DNA from 2 places in the Lysinibacillus sp. FSL M8-0337 genome. Region 1 is predicted to be linked to the other one. Evidence: riboswitches for the same ligand, from Rfam matches in the RefSeq annotation. Region 1 holds a riboswitch; the other holds the start of a gene.
The links. A riboswitch is a leader RNA that binds a small molecule or an ion and turns the genes downstream of it on or off. The one in region 1 is predicted to bind cobalamin.

Region 1 (8,075 bases):
AGCTAGCAAAGCTTAATGAATCAACTGCGCTCGGTGCAGCCTATTTAGCTGGGCTAGCAACGAACTTTTGGCCAAATAAAGAGGCTTTAACAGCATTGTGGGTTAACGGGCAAACCTATCAACCTAAAATGACTACAGAGCAAAGTAAGGATTTATATGCGGGTTGGCAGAGAGCTGTGGAGGCTACACGTTTATTCAAATCATAGCTAATGGGGGAGAAAGTATGTTTTCATTTGAGCATCGTCCTAAAATTATGGATTATTTAGAGCAATATAGCTTTGACGTATTAGTCATTGGAGGTGGCATTACGGGTGCGGGAATTGCACTTGATGCGGCATCCAGAGGCTTATCAGTTGCACTAATTGACAAGCAAGACTTTGCGGCTGGTACTTCTAGCCGTTCAACAAAGCTTATTCACGGAGGTCTTCGTTATTTAAAACAATTTGATGTAGGGGTAGTGGCAGAAGTTGGGCGTGAGCGTGAAATTGTTTATGACAATGCTGTTCATGTAACGACACCTGAAAAGATGCTGTTACCTTTATATAAGCATGGTACACTTGGACCGTTTACGACTTCGGTGGCGTTAAAGGTTTATGACAGACTAGCAGGTGTCAAAAAACAAGAACGTCGCACGATGCTAAGTGCACAAGAAACAGCCACACTAGAACCGCTTTTAAAGCGCGATGAGCTAGTTGGTGGTGGCTATTATGTAGAGTATCGGACAGACGATGCACGTTTAACAATTGAAGTGCTAAAAAAAGCGGTTGAATATGGCGCGCTTTGTGTAAACTATACAGAAATGACAGAGTTTTTATATAGCAAGAAAAAGCTGATTGGGGCAAAAGTAAAAGACCATATCACTGGAAAAACAGTGGAAGTACATGCTGCGCAAATCGTCAATGCTACTGGCCCTTGGGTAGATGAAGTACGTCAGAAGGATAAGCAAACAGATAAAAAACAATTACGTTTAACAAAAGGTGTCCATATCGTTCTTAGTCAAAAGGATTTCCCATTGCAACAAGCTTTATATTTCGATATTCCAGATGGTCGTATGGCTTTTGCCATTCCCCGTGATGGCAAAACATATATAGGAACAACAGATACAGTTTATGAAGGCGATCCAATACATCCTACTGCCACACAACAAGATGTAGATTATTTAATTGAGGCTGCTAAAACAGTATTCCCTTCAGTTGAAATTACAAGAGAAACCATAGAATCTTCTTGGGCAGGTGTTCGTCCGCTTATTTTTGAAAAAGGCAAAAATCCTTCAGAAATTTCGCGTAAAGATGAAATATGGATAGCATCAAGTGGTTTGATGACCATTGCAGGCGGCAAGCTAACAGGCTATCGTCAAATGGCTGAAACGATCGTTGATAAAATTGTGAAAACACATAAATTTAAGCATGCAAGTCCATGTATGACACGTGAGTTGTCGCTTTCTGGTGCAAAGGGCATTAATGCGATTAATTTCCCAGACTATACTGCCTATAAAGCAAGAGAAGGTGTTCAGTATGGACTGAATTATGATGAGGCGAAGCATTTAGTGCAAAAATACGGTACCAATGTTGACGCATTATTTAATCAGGTGAAATATTTACATGAGCATGGTAGTACAATGCCCCTCGCTTTACATGCGATGCTACTATACGGCATAGAAGCGGAAATGGTGTATACCCCTTGTGATTTCTTTATTCGTCGTACGGGCTTACTATACTTTGATATTGATGCAGTGAAACGTTATAAACAACAAGTAGTGCAAGTGATGCAGCAGCGTTTACACTATTCAGAGTCACAAAGAAATACCTATATTGCTCAATTAGAACAAGCGATTCTAGATGCGACAAGTTTTCCTAATGTGGAGGTGTAGTAGATGGAGCGTTATATGAAAATGTCAGATGGGCATTTTGTGTTTACACGCATATTGACGCCGACTATTCCCTGCAAAGGTCATTTTCATATTTTACATGGTATGGCAGAGCATAGCGGTCGTTACGTAAACTTTGCACAGATTCTTTGTGCGGCTGGTTATGCCGTGTCCATGCATGATCATCGCGGGCATGGGGAGACGGCAGGTTATAACGGTACATTAGGCTTTTTCGCTGAAAAAAATGGTTTTGATCGGGTTGTGGAAGATGCGCATGAAGTCATAATGACCATACATGACCAATTTGCAGATGTGCCATTAATCGTATTCGGGCATAGTATGGGGTCTTTTATTGCTAGAAGATATATTCAACTTTACGGAACTAATGTTGATAACGTTATTCTTTGTGGAACAGGTAGTGTTTCAACATTGCATAGGATAGGACATTATGTTGCGCAAGTATTCGCAATGCAGCGTGGTAAAGAAACCGAGAGCCCTTTATTAAATAAGTTGAGCTTTGGTAGCTTTAATAAGCAGTTTCCAAATCCTAAAACGGGATATGACTGGCTATGTTCGGTAGAGCAGGAAGTGCAAAAATATATGGACGACCCATATTGTGGCTTTATCCCAAGCAATCAATTTTTTGCTGACTTAACAGCTGGCTTTATGGTATTGAATCGAAAAAAAGAGATTGAAAAAATACAGAAAAACTTGCCGATTCTATTGATCAGTGGTAGCAAAGACCCTGTTGGTGATAGTGGTCTAGGTGTTTATTCCGTAGCTGAACAATTTGCAGCAGCAGGATTACAAGATGTTACAGTCTATTTATTTGAAGATAAACGACATGAAATTTTAAATGAAGACAATCAACAGGCGGTTCATCAAGTTTTATTACGGTGGTTAGAAAAGTATGATAGAAAATAAAATACAGCAAGCAGAGGTCGTAGCTATTGTCGGACCAACAGCTTCAGGTAAAACAGCACTAAGCATTGAACTAGCCAAAAAGTACAATGGTGAAATTATTAATGGCGATTCCATGCAAATTTATAAAGGGTTAGATATTGGTACAGCGAAAATTACTGAAGAAGAGATGGAAGGTGTGCCACATCACTTATTAAGCTTCAAAGAGCCAACGGAATCCTTTTCAGTAGCGGAGTATCAAGCGTTAGTACGGTCTAAAATTAGTGAAATACAGGCACGTGGTAAGCTACCAATTATTGTTGGAGGATCTGGCCTATATGTACAAGCAGTCCTTTATGATTTTCAATTTACAGAGGAGCAGGTTGATGATGTAGCGCGTAAAGCTTATTATGAGGAGCTAGAAAAGTTAGGTCCAGAAGCTATGCATGCAAAGTTAGCAGCACTTGATCCAAAAACAGCTGAAACGATTCATCCAAACAATACAAGACGTGTAATTCGAGCGTTAGAAATGATTGAATTAAGTGGTGTTTCAAAGGCGTCAGAGGAACACAATCGAGGAGAAATCCCATTGTATCGCCACTTAATTATAGGGCTTGGTCAAAATATGTCCCGCGAAGAACTTTATAATCGCATCAATCTACGAGTAGATGTCATGATGGACAAAGGGCTACTGCAAGAAGTGCAGGGACTATGGCAGCAAAATATTCGTGGTGTACAGTCCATTCAAGCGATTGGCTATAAGGAATTGTATGATTACTTAGATGGTCGATGTACATTGGAAGAAGCAATCGAAAATTTAAAGCAAAATTCTCGACGCTATGCGAAAAGACAGTTGACTTATTTTCGCAATAAAATGGATATTCACTTTATTTGAAAAGACTAAAAACTTTAATAATTTCTAAAAATTACTAATTGATAAATTGGTATAACATGCTACTATAGGAATGAAGAGGTAGAAAGAGAGTAGGGGAGGCGCATTCTATGAAATCAATCAATTTGCAAGATACGTTTTTGAACCATCTACGTAAAAACAGTGTTTTTGTAACTGTGTTTCTGTTAAACGGGTTCCAGTTAAAAGGAACTGTGAAATCCTATGATAACTTTACAGTATTATTAGTAGATGCTGAAAGTAAACAGCATCTCATTTACAAACACGCAATTTCTACATTCGTTCCAGCAAAGCAAGTCGAATTTTTAGAGGTAGAAGAATAAATAAAGTAAATAGAAACAGTTAGTGTTACATCACTAGCTGTTTTTTTTCGTTCACGCTATAATGTAATAGGAAATTGATATATTGGAGGATTTTATAGATGAAATCGATGGATACAACACAATTATTAGAACGATTAGATGCAAACGAAGACCTTTACATTATTGATGTGCGAGAAGACGATGAAGTAGCACAAGGTGTTATCCCTGGTGCGCAACATATTGCACTTGGGACAATCCCTGAGCGTTTGGGTGAATTAGATACGACTAAACCATATATTATCGTTTGTAAAGCAGGTGGACGTTCCGCAAATGCTTGTGCATACTTAGAAGCACAAGGCTTTGACGTAACAAACCTTGAAGGTGGCATGCTTGCTTATGATGGAGAATTAGAATTTAAATAAGAAGGTATATCGAGGTATGTAACAGGTTCGCTTGTTAAGTACCTCGTTTTTTATTGGACTAAAGTGCTAGTACAAAAATTTTTTCAATATTGACACTAAAAACACTTTGTCGTAAATTTAAAGTAATTACATAAAAGCATTAGGTGCCCACTTTGGGAGAATAGGGAATAAAGTGAAAATCTTTAGCGGTCCCACCACTGTAAAACGGAGTTTTATAGAGAATACCACTAGCATAGCTGGGAAGGTTCTATAAGATGTTGAAATTGAGCCAGGAGACCTGCCTAATTGCTTCGGATGATATAGATGATGGAAAAGTCTGTAGTTTATTTGTTATGAAATAAACTACAGGTTTTTCCATTTTTTTATTTCAATCTTTATGTAATAGGCTATTTAAAAAGGAGAAATGAACATGCAATTATTACAACAAACACTTCAACAAATTCAACATGCCAATAACGAAATGATGGAAAAAGCAAGAGAATATATAGATTCTCTTAGCAAGCCACCGAGTAGCTTAGGAAAACTTGAATCACTGGCTGTACAATTGGCTGGTATTACAGGAGAGCTCTATCCTAAAATTGATAACAAAGCAATTATTGTCTGTGCAGGCGATCACGGTGTGTGTGATGAAGACGTAACATCCAATCCGCAAGATGTAACATTTCTTCAAACATTAAATTTTCCAAAAGGGATAACAGGTGTTTGTGCTATTGCAAACATAACGAATGCCAAAATTGTGACAGTGGACGTAGGGGTAAAACAGGATATTCCGCTCGATGCGGGTGTTATAATGAAAAAAATAAAATACGGGACGGATAACATGGCAAAAGGTCCAGCCATGACAAGGGAAGAAGCCATTCAATCAATTGAAGTAGGAATTGAAGTAGCTACGGCCGAAATAGCACAAGGAGTTAATGTACTTGGTACAGGTGAAATGGGGATTGGTAATACTACACCAAGCGCGGCTATCTTATCTGTACTTCATGCGTGTCACCCACAAGAAGTGACAGGGTTCGGTGCAGGAGTTGGATCAGGAGGAATTGCGCATAAAGTTGAAGTCATTCAAAACGCCATTGCCTTAAACAAACCGAATCGTCATGATGCGATTGATGTACTTGCAAAAGTGGGTGGGTTAGAGATAGGTGCGATGGCTGGTGTAATTCTGGCGGCTGCTGCCAATCGTAAGCCCGTTGTAATTGATGGCTTTATTTCGACAGTCGCTGCTCTTATCGCTTATGAATTAGAACCGAAAGTCCAAGATTATATTATTCCTTCCCATGCCTCTGAAGAACCGGGGGCAAAAATTGCTGCTAAACTGCTAGGCGTGGAGCCAATGCTTCATATGAACATGCGATTGGGAGAAGGTTCTGGTGCAGCATTAACCTTTCCAATTCTAGATGCAGCTTGCTCTATGGTGAGCAACATGGCGACATTAGCTGAGTCTGTCGGGCTGGTAGAGAAGTAATCATTTGTTAAGTGCCGATAGGGAAAAATCTTAGCTAAACATTTAGAGCGTAATCGTCTATAGCAAAAAAGGAAGCTGGGATATTTAAGGAACAGAGGAAAGATGTTAGTAAATTTTTGCTATTATGGGGACTTGTCCGTTATTGCGAAAAAATAGAAGTATTCACTAGTTGTTGGTAGCGAAGGCGGTGACTCCTGCTCTGAACGCACACACTGTAAGATGCGGGCATTCTGCGCGTTAGCGAGGGTTGCGGCTTACGTGTGTACCCGCAGAAAGCACCGCCGAAGCGGACAACAACGGCGCAGCAAAAAAGTGTTAGATTGATGGCACTCAATCTAACACTTTTTCTCTTTTGTCCCAGCCGCTTTCTGTTTTTTTAAAGTCTCTTAAGCTCGATTCAATTTTCGCAAAGGTAAGCGCCATTTCTTCATATATGAAAGAACTCGTAAAATTGTAATTACCCCGAATAACACGTATAAAAAGATATCCCCTTCTAGTAATTCCAATCCAATAAGTAGACCAGCAAGTGCTGCCCAGACACCGTAGATTTCATCACGTAGCACGAGTGGCTTACGTCCTGCCAATAAATCACGCACTATCCCACCACCTGAACCAGTTAAGACTGCGGCTACAATAACCGCACTAATGGGCATATTGAGTTTCACTGCATATAATGCACCTTGTATAGCAAAAGCCGATAAGCCGATGGCATCTGTGAAATTGCCCCAACGATGCCAATGCTGTATAAGATGATGAGGAAAAATAAAAAATATCGTAATGGCAGCGATTGCAATTTGAAACATCATATCCTGGCCCCACAACGTTGTTACTGGTAAACCGATAAGTAAATTACGAATGGCACCGCCACCGAATGCAGTTACAATGCCAAGTATATATACACCGAATAAATCGTATTCTTCTTCCATTGCAATTATTGCCCCGGAAATAGCGAAGGCAATTGTCCCAATGATGCTAAAAACTTCCCAAGCCATCACTTTCCCTCCTTAAACGAGAATAATTTGTAGTAAGTCCGCCCCTTAGCTTAGCGTATTTAACAGCTAGACACAATAGCAATTTTTGCAGGGTTGCAAACAAATTGATAAGATAGGAAAGAACAATTTGAAACGGAGACGAAAACAATGACTTTTACAACCCATTTAACAGCAGAAACGTTAGCATTAGCGGAAAAAATTGAGGAAAGAGTCCGCCCATATCATACGAAAGTAGAAAATATGGCATTCTTCAACCAACAAAAAGTACTTTCAGCATTTAGAACGCATCAAGTGAGCGATTTTCATTTACATCCATCCAATGGCTATGGCTATGATGATGAAGGCCGTGACAATCTTGAACGTGTGTATGCGGAAGTTTTTGGAGCAGAGGCGGCAATTGTTCGCCCTCAAATCATATCTGGAACACATGCAATTACGCTTAGTCTATTCGGCGTGTTACGACCAGGTGATGAATTGCTTTATATATCAGGCCAACCATATGACACATTACAGTCGATTGTCGATGGAGGAGACAAAGATACGGGCTCGCTAAAGGACTATAAAATTGGTTATCGACATGTAGATTTAATCGATAACGAAATGGTTGACTGGTCGGCAGTCGCTGCAGCCATTACACCGAACACAAAAATGATAGCCATTCAACGTTCAAAAGGCTATGCATCACGTCCATCCTTTACGATTTCGCAAATTGCAGAAATGTGTGCCAAGATACGAGAATTAGCACCTAATGCTATTATATTTGTAGATAACTGCTATGGAGAATTTGTGGAAGCACAAGAACCTACAGAAGTAGGTGCTGATTTAATGGCTGGTTCGCTTATTAAAAATCCAGGTGGCGGTTTAGCTAAAATAGGTGGCTATATTGCAGGACGAGCTGATTTAGTAGAAAAATGTGCTTATCGTATGACATCACCAGGAATTGGTGCGGAAGCGGGCGCAACATTAAATACGCTGGGTGACTTTTACCAAGGCTTTTTCCTAGCACCACATGTAGTTAGCCAAGCATTAAAAGGTGCGATTTTCACAGCGGCTATGTTAGAGGAAGTAGGCATGACGACATTCCCAAGTTACCATGCTGAACGTACAGATTTAATTCAATCGGTATCGTTTAACACAGCCGAGCAAATGGTTGCTTTCTGTCGTGAAATTCAAGCGAACTCTCCAATTAATGCGCATTATGCACCAGAGCCTGCTTA
Region 2 (8,075 bases), 1.6 Mb from region 1:
AATGGCAAAGTCACTAGCGTCTTCTTGTCCGTTAAAGACGTCTATTGGCAGAATTTTGGCATTAGGAGATATCCCGTGCCCACCAATTCCATTATCTTTTGTTGCGCCAACAATGCCTGCGACATGCGTTCCGTGTGGATCAGCAACAGGAGAGTCGGCAGGTTTTACCGCATTATATGGTGGCAGTACTTGCGCTTGCAAATCGGGATGTTTATAGTCTACACCCGAATCGATAACGGCTACTTTTACATCATGATTGCCAGCTAATGCTAGTGCTTTATCAATTTCCAGTAGCTGCAAATGATACATATCTTTTTTCTTTGGATCTACAATAGTGTTAAAGGAATGATACTTGTAGCTTGGGGATACACTTTTTACGCCTTTTTGCTTGGCGTAGTAGGAAACAGCCTCTGTTAACGATTGTCCCTTTTTAAGTTGGATTACATCATAACCTAATGAAGGAATGGAGCGAATTACTTTTGCACCTATTTTACTATGTACGTTCTTAGCAAGACCCGAATGTTTGACGATAATCGTATTATCACTAATCCATTCGTTTCCTCCTGTTTGTTTGTTGAACTGCTTCGCTCCTTGTTTGTTGTTGCTAGCGAGCATAGTTTTCACTGATTCTGGGTTCTGTGGTGCTTCAGCAAAGGCAGAAGCAGCAGGAACCAGTAAGGCAGAACATGCTACGACAGCGATTGATTTCATCACCCAGTTTTTCAATTGTTTTTACCTCCTTAAAAAAATTATAAACTACAATATTTATAACGGATGGTAAAGAGAAAGGTTTCATACCACAATAAAATTTTTTTACAAGTTTTTTTGTTATAACTAGTATATTGGTTTATAAATAATTGTTTTATATGGTTTTTCGCATAAGTTATTGCTTGTTTTTTTGTGGAGTGAAAGTCGGTGGGATGTTAATAGTCCTGTACGTAACGAACCAGTGTTTGACAACAACACTGTTCGTTACGAACAGGATATTAAAATAGAAGTGGGTAGGGATGACAAGAATTGTCCCTTGAGAAAGAGTGTTTAGTGAATTAGCCTCTATTACTAGTTATTCACGGAAAGTCCTTAAAGCTGTTCAATAAGTTTGTGTAAATCCTTTTTGGAACGAGGCATTGCTATATTGTCGCCCAATAGTTTTTTCGTTTGTAAGGCAAGCGTCATTTCAAATACCCATGGTCGTTCAAGATGGGCTTTTTCAAGCAATTCCTCTTCGTAAAACATGTCGATTGGATCCCCATTATAAATGATTTTCCCTGCCTCCATCACGATTATTTGATCCGCCCATTCATAGGCTAAAGCGATATCGTGTGTCGCTAATAAAAACGTACGTTGCCCATCTTCTAATTTAGCTAAGTACTGTAAAAATTGTGCTGCATAATAAGTATCTAGCCCAGCAGTCGGTTCGTCTAATAGTAAGACGGAAGGTTCCATTGCGAGCACACCAGCCATGGCAACACGTTTCTTTTGTCCAACGCTTAAAAAGTGAATGGGCTTATCAAGCAATGCTTCAACCTCTGTTTGCGCAACAGCCCACGCGATTTTTTCTTCAATTTTTTCGTTTGACCAGCCAAGATTTAATGGCCCGAAAGCTATATCTTGCTTGACAGTACCAGAAAAAAGTTGATTGTCCGCATCTTGGAATACGATGCCAACTTGTTGTCGTAATGTTGCTAATGCTTTTCTAGAATAGCTAAGCGTTTCGTTACAAAAAGAAATAGTGCCAGCTGTCGGTTTTAAAATACCATTTAAATGCTGAAATAACGTAGATTTACCTGCGCCATTGTGACCAAGCAGGGCAATTTTTTTCCCTTTTGGTATTTGCAAAGTAATATCTGTTAAGGCTTTAGTGCCGTCTGCATAAGCATAAGATAAATGTTGAAGATCAAAATAAAGCTCAGTCATAAGAAATACCTCCATAGATAATGAGGGATACGAAAATAATAACAATGCCTAACCAGTTTTTCTTGTTGTAGCTACTACTTTCTTGCCAATAGACAGCCTCACCACCGCGCGCCTGCATCGCATTATTTAGTTCGCAACTGCGTTGGAACATTTCGGCAAACAGTGCTGCAATAAGCATGGAAATCGACCGAAGCCATTGCATTGGTGATTGATAACCAAGACGAGCTTGTTGTGCAAGATGAATTTTTTGCATGCTATTTAAAAAGATAAAAATAAAACGGTATGTTAGCTCTACCAACTCTACAAATAAAGCTGGCAACCGCCATTGCCGTAAGACATAACAAATGGATTGTACGGAAGTCGTTAAAATTAAAAAATATAAACAACTAATACTGCCCAAAACGGTGAAAAATAGGTGCCGCGCTGTTGTTAAGCTGTCATTTCCTATAAAAAGGGTCCACTGGCTTAGCGAAAATGTCCATAGATGCGCCGGCAAAATACTAGCAGTAGGTGCAATCGAAATCAAAATAGATAGTAAACTGGAGAGCAAGAAAAAACTCGGTAAAAGCAGTAGTTTTGCATAATATTGTAAAGGAATTTTTGCGCCTAAAATGATAAAAGCACTCATTACAAGAAATGTAATGAGTGAAATTTGTTCATCTCTCATGATAAGCGACAATAGCAACAACCCAAGGGAGAACGTCATTTTTTCTAACGGATGAACGGACGCTAGTTTATTCATATAAGCATACTTATCAATGAGTAACATCGTTTAACCTTCTTTATGCTTACCGCGCATATAGCCCACGAAATAGCCAATAAAACCAGCGCCAATAGCGGCTTGTAAGACGAATAATAGACTTTCAATTTCACCACTTGGTGGCTCCCATAAGCTTTCAAACCATGGTTCGTAGTCTTTGTTTATTTCACCAATGGCTGCTTCAGCTTCACCGTCAGCACCGCCGAATTCAGCGCCTTTTTGGATGAATAGAGGGATGATTGCTAAAAGTATCACTATAGCTAGTAACAGTAAATTTTTCTTCATGTTAATGTGCCTCCTTTGCAGAGAAAACACGTAAAGCTTTTAATTCGCTTACATTGTATTTTTTTAAGAAATTCATCACAATAACAGTTAAAATCCCTTCACTAATTGCTAGTGGAATTTGTGTTAACGCGAAAATACTAGCGAATTTTGTGAATGAAGCCATAAAGCCTCCTACTTCTGAAGGGAAGGCAAGTGCAAGTTGAACGGACGTGACAACATATGTACCTAAGTCCCCAAGCATTGCTGCAAAAAAGACAGCGAGAGAAAAGGATAGACCGATTTTTTGAGCACCTTTAAAAACAGCATACGCAATCATTGGTCCTACAATCGCCATGGAAAAAGCATTTGCGCCAAGAGTGGTAATGCCACCATGCGCTAAAAGTAACGATTGGAATAACAAGACGATTGTCCCAATCACACTCATTGCTAATGGGCCAAACAGGACTGTGCCAAGTCCAACACCAGTAGGGTGTGAGCAACTGCCCGTAACAGATGGAATTTTTAGTGCAGATAAGACGAATGCAAATGCCCCTGATAGCCCTAATATCATTTTCGTTTCAGGGTTTTCATCAATTGTTTTGCGAATTGAGCGTAACCCTAAAATAATAAATGGAATTGAAATAATCCACCAAAATATCGCCCATTCAATCGGTAAAAATCCTTCCATGATATGCATCGCAAATGCTCGTTTTGGTACTAGTAAAAATGCTAGTAGGAAGTAACTAAGTTTCCAAAAAGATAATTTCAAAATCTCTCCTCCTTAAATCAAAATTTTCGAATGTAGCGTGCGCAATAAAAAAAGCACTTCTCCTAATTTAGGAAAAGTGCATAGCTGAAAAAGCAAATAGAATCATCATCTGCCAAGCCGCACACCTATCCTCGTAGGTTGAAACGATCACGTTTTTTTCGGCAGGTCTCCTGGCTTTAGTTCAACGTTTTATAGGTCTTCCCGTCCATTGGACAGTGACATTCTCTATAAAACTCCCTAGTACAGTGGCGGGACCGCGCCGGACTTGAACCGGCTTCCCTTTTAAGCGAAATGGCTACACTTCGCACCGAAAAAAGATGAAATTGTGAGATTTCACGACACAGTGTAACATGTTTTTCCATTCACAAGCTATCTTTTTTTATAAAAAAATTTTTTTTGTTATTTGACATTCTAGAAAATTCAGATAAATATAAGAGAATAGCTGTCGCTTTCAATGAATTACTTGTTGAAATTTTATTAAAAATCTAATAAATGAAAAAGAAATGTTGAAAAGTATTAAAAAAATAGGCTATGATAGAGACAGTTTTTCAATTCTTTTTAAAAACATACAGCTTTTTAATTTAATATAAATACATCTATAAGTGCTCGATAAATTTCGAGATAATAGGGAAATCGGTGTAAATCCGATACAGCCCCCGCTACTGTAATAGCTGATGAAATCGCAATGCCACTGAAAACTTGGGAAGGCGCGAGAGTAAAAGGAAGCTTAAGTCAGGAAACCTGCTTATTGATGGCATGCAAACTTTTCGGAGGGAGAAGTGAAGCGAGAGCGGATACGTGTATATTCGTTTTTATTTTGGCTTCTACAAAACCTTGACTCTTCGATATAGAGTGAAGGTTTTTTCTTTTTCCTAAAAGTAAATGAGGGGAGAAAAGCAATGACAACTTGGAACTTAGAGGGAATGAAAACGCATCTTTTTATTTGTAATGGCAGTAGCTGCATGAAAAAAGAGGCAGAGGAAATTACCCTAGCAATACGAGATGAAATCGAAAAATTAGCACTTGATAAGGAAATACATACGACAAGAACGCGCTGTAATGGCAGATGCAAAGATGCCTGTGTTGTCATCGCTTATCCACAAGGAAATTGGTATCGTGTGCCATCGGTTGAACACGGAAGAACACTTGTACAAGATTTAAACCATGATTCTTTACATAGTGAACATGTTTTTACGCTGAAAGAAGGTACATTACAGCGTACACCACAAACAACAGCCATTAAAGGCATCGACAAGGTGAAAGAGGGGTAAAAAATGGCGCAAAAAGGAAAGATTTTTGTTGTGGGCTTTGGCCCTGGTGATTTTAACCATATTACGACTCGTGCTGTGGAGGCACTGCAACAAAGTGAATTTATTATTGGCTATAAAACGTATGTTGAGCTTATTCAAGATTTAGTTAGTGCAAAGTCGATTGTTAGTACGGGCATGACAGAAGAAGTTTCACGAGCGCAAGAAGCAGTACGTCAAGCGGAAGCTGGCAATATTGTATCCGTTATTTCAAGTGGAGATTCGGGTGTATATGGGATGGCAGGGCTTGTCTATGAAGTACTGATTGAGCTTGGTTGGACAGAAGCAACAGGTGTTGAAGTCGAAATCGTACCAGGTATTTCAGCTATCAATTCCTGTGCAAGTTTACTAGGTGCACCGATTATGCATGACTCTTGCACCATTAGTTTAAGTGACCATTTAACGCCATGGAATTTAATCGCCAAGCGTGTGGAAGCAGCGGCTATGGCAGATTTTGTCATCGCTTTATATAATCCGAAAAGTGGTCGCCGCACACGTCAAATTGTCGAAGCCCAGCGGATTTTACTTGAATATCGCTCGCCTGATACGCCTGTAGGTCTTGTCAAGAGTGCCTACCGAGAGCGTCAGGAAATTACGATGACGACTTTAGCAGAGATGCTTGAGCATGATATCGGCATGTTAACAACGGTTATTATCGGCAACTCTTCGACGTTTTTCTATGATAATAAAATGATTACACCGCGAGGCTATCAGCGTAAATATACGCTCGGGGAAGAAAAACAGCCTTTACGTCCTCATCAGCGTTTAAGAGAAGAAAATGAACCGTGGGCAATGAACCAAGAAACAGGTACTGCAAGCCATGATTTTGCGGCAGATCCAAATGCAGGACGGATGAAAAGTAATATTGCCATTACACCTGTATCAACACCGACAAAATCGTCTTTAGAAATGGCAGCAACAGCACTTGCAATGGTGCAGGGGACAACTGTAACAAAAGCCACACCAAAGCTAGTTCAACAAAAAATGGAGTCAATTTTTGAACTAGCTGTTAGCCCTGGGGTAGCAAATAAATTTTTTACACCACAGCAAATGATGGCATTGGCTGAAGTTGTGGGAGACGAAGGCACGATGGAATATACACCAGACCATCAAATACATTTGAAAATCCCAACGACAGAACCAGAAGCGATAACAGAGAAGTTGAGAGAAGTAGGGTTTTTACTCTCACCAATTGGGGATGTGTTGTCATTAAAGGCATGTGATTTCTGTTATGGGGAGAAGGCTGATTCCATCCCATATGCAGAGGAACTTCAAGCAACTCTAGGTGGGTTGTCATTGCCGAAAACATTAAATATTGGCTTTAATGGTTGTGGCATGGCATGTTATCGTGCTGTGTTTGATGATATCGGTATTGTTTATCGCAAAAGTAAATTCGATGTCTTTATCGGAGCTAAGCCGGTAGGTCGAACAGCACATGCAGCACAGCCTGTCGTAGAGGGGTTAGAGCCAGAACAGCTTATTCCGCTTATTACCGCGATTATCGAGGAATATAAGGCAAATGCACATCCAAATGAACGCTTGTTTAAATATTTTAAACGAGTGAAAAAAATATTGCATTTTACGTATCAAGATATGTCATCCAAAATAAAAGTAGAGCCAGCACCGTGCGGCGACTAGTGAGGAGAAAAGAAATGAAAGCAATTTTATTTATTGGCCATGGTAGCCGTTTAGCAGCAGGAAATGATGAGGTACGCACATTTATTCAACAATTGACTCCTTCAATTGACGACAGCTATATCGTTGAAACTTGCTTTTTAGAATTTGAAGCACCTAATATCCCAGCAGGTATTGATGCATGTGTAAAGCGTGGCGCTACAGAGGTGTATGCTGTGCCCATTATTTTATTGCAAGCAGGCCATTCAAAAATTCATATCCCAGCAGCGATTGATGCAGCTCGTTTAAAATATCCGGATGTAACTTTTACATATGGGCGACCACTTGGCGTGCATGAAGAAGTGTTAAATATTTTAACAGAACGTTTATCAGGAACGGGACTGAATATTAAAGAAAAACAAGAAGATACTGCGATTTTATTTATCGGTCGCGGTGGTAGTGATGCGGATGCGAACAGTGATTTTTATAAAATTGGTCGTTTGCTTTGGGAACAGTTAGATGTCCTAACAGTGGAGTGTGCATTTATGGGCGTAACGAATCCATCAGTGGACGAAGGAATCGAACGTTGTTATCGTCTTGGGGCGAAAAAGATTATTATGTTGCCGTATTTCTTATTTACAGGCATTTTAATGGAGCGTATGGAAGGGATGCAAAAGAGCTATGCAGCCACATATGCTGATTTAGACATCCAATTGGCGGATTACTTTGGCTACCATCCAAAATTAAAAACGGTGTTGCTAGATCGTATGGAAGAGGCCATTGCAGGAGACGTAAAAATGAATTGTGATACATGTCAGTACCGTATTAATGCATCGGCATTCGTGGAGCATCATCACGACCATGACCACGACCACGGTCATCACCATCATCATGACCACGATCACGATCACCACCACGATCATGACCACCATCATGAAGAGGAGCTAGTGAAATGATTTTCATGTTAGCAGGGACAAGTGATGCAAGAAATCTTGCACTTGCATTGCAGTCAGCAGGCTATGCTGTTACAGCTACCGTTGTCACGGATTCAGCTGCTACAAGTCTGGCACAAGTCGGACTGCCTCATTTAGTCGGTCGATTGACGGCAGAGGAGATGGCTGCACTTATTACTGAACGAGGGGATCGTTTAGTCGTTGATGCATCGCATCCATTTGCAGAGGAAGCTTCTAAAAATGCCATGGCAGCGGCAAAAAGTGCAGGTGTTCCATATATCCGCTATGAACGCGCAAATGAGCATTACGAACATCCACTCATTACAGTCGTTAAAGATTACGAGGAAGCAGCACAATTAGCTGCAACAAAACGAGGCGTCATTATGCTGACAACAGGTAGTAAAACACTTGCTACATTTACAAAGGTCTTGCAAGGGTTAGAACATACTCGTGTCATTGCGCGTATGCTGCCTCGCCTTGATAATATGGAA

Region 2: another riboswitch for cobalamin. It lies ahead of MKY08_RS13065 ((2Fe-2S) ferredoxin domain-containing protein); the one in region 1 lies ahead of cobT (nicotinate-nucleotide--dimethylbenzimidazole phosphoribosyltransferase).

Annotation. Positions count from the first base shown of each region.
Region 1 is NZ_CP151996.1:1,159,321-1,167,395, forward strand. Features, by position in the region: gene glpK (glycerol kinase GlpK) at 1-206, shown strand, start outside; gene MKY08_RS05275 (glycerol-3-phosphate dehydrogenase/oxidase) at 224-1,870, shown strand; gene MKY08_RS05280 (alpha/beta fold hydrolase) at 1,874-2,791, shown strand; gene miaA (tRNA (adenosine(37)-N6)-dimethylallyltransferase MiaA) at 2,778-3,662, shown strand; gene hfq (RNA chaperone Hfq) at 3,770-4,000, shown strand; gene MKY08_RS05295 (rhodanese-like domain-containing protein) at 4,099-4,401, shown strand; cobalamin riboswitch at 4,526-4,701, shown strand; gene cobT (nicotinate-nucleotide--dimethylbenzimidazole phosphoribosyltransferase) at 4,811-5,866, shown strand; gene MKY08_RS05305 (trimeric intracellular cation channel family protein) at 6,253-6,858, opposite strand; gene MKY08_RS05310 (methionine gamma-lyase family protein) at 7,006-8,075, shown strand, end outside.
Region 2 is NZ_CP151996.1:2,730,852-2,738,926, reverse strand. Features, by position in the region: gene MKY08_RS13090 (S8 family peptidase) at 1-726, opposite strand, end outside; gene MKY08_RS13085 (ATP-binding cassette domain-containing protein) at 1,081-1,917, opposite strand; gene cbiQ (cobalt ECF transporter T component CbiQ) at 1,910-2,686, opposite strand; gene MKY08_RS13075 (energy-coupling factor ABC transporter substrate-binding protein) at 2,690-2,962, opposite strand; gene MKY08_RS13070 (energy-coupling factor ABC transporter permease) at 2,964-3,710, opposite strand; cobalamin riboswitch at 3,853-4,037, opposite strand; cobalamin riboswitch at 4,294-4,474, shown strand; gene MKY08_RS13065 ((2Fe-2S) ferredoxin domain-containing protein) at 4,610-4,981, shown strand; gene cobJ (precorrin-3B C(17)-methyltransferase) at 4,985-6,655, shown strand; gene MKY08_RS13055 (sirohydrochlorin chelatase) at 6,670-7,587, shown strand; gene cobK (precorrin-6A reductase) at 7,584-8,075, shown strand, end outside.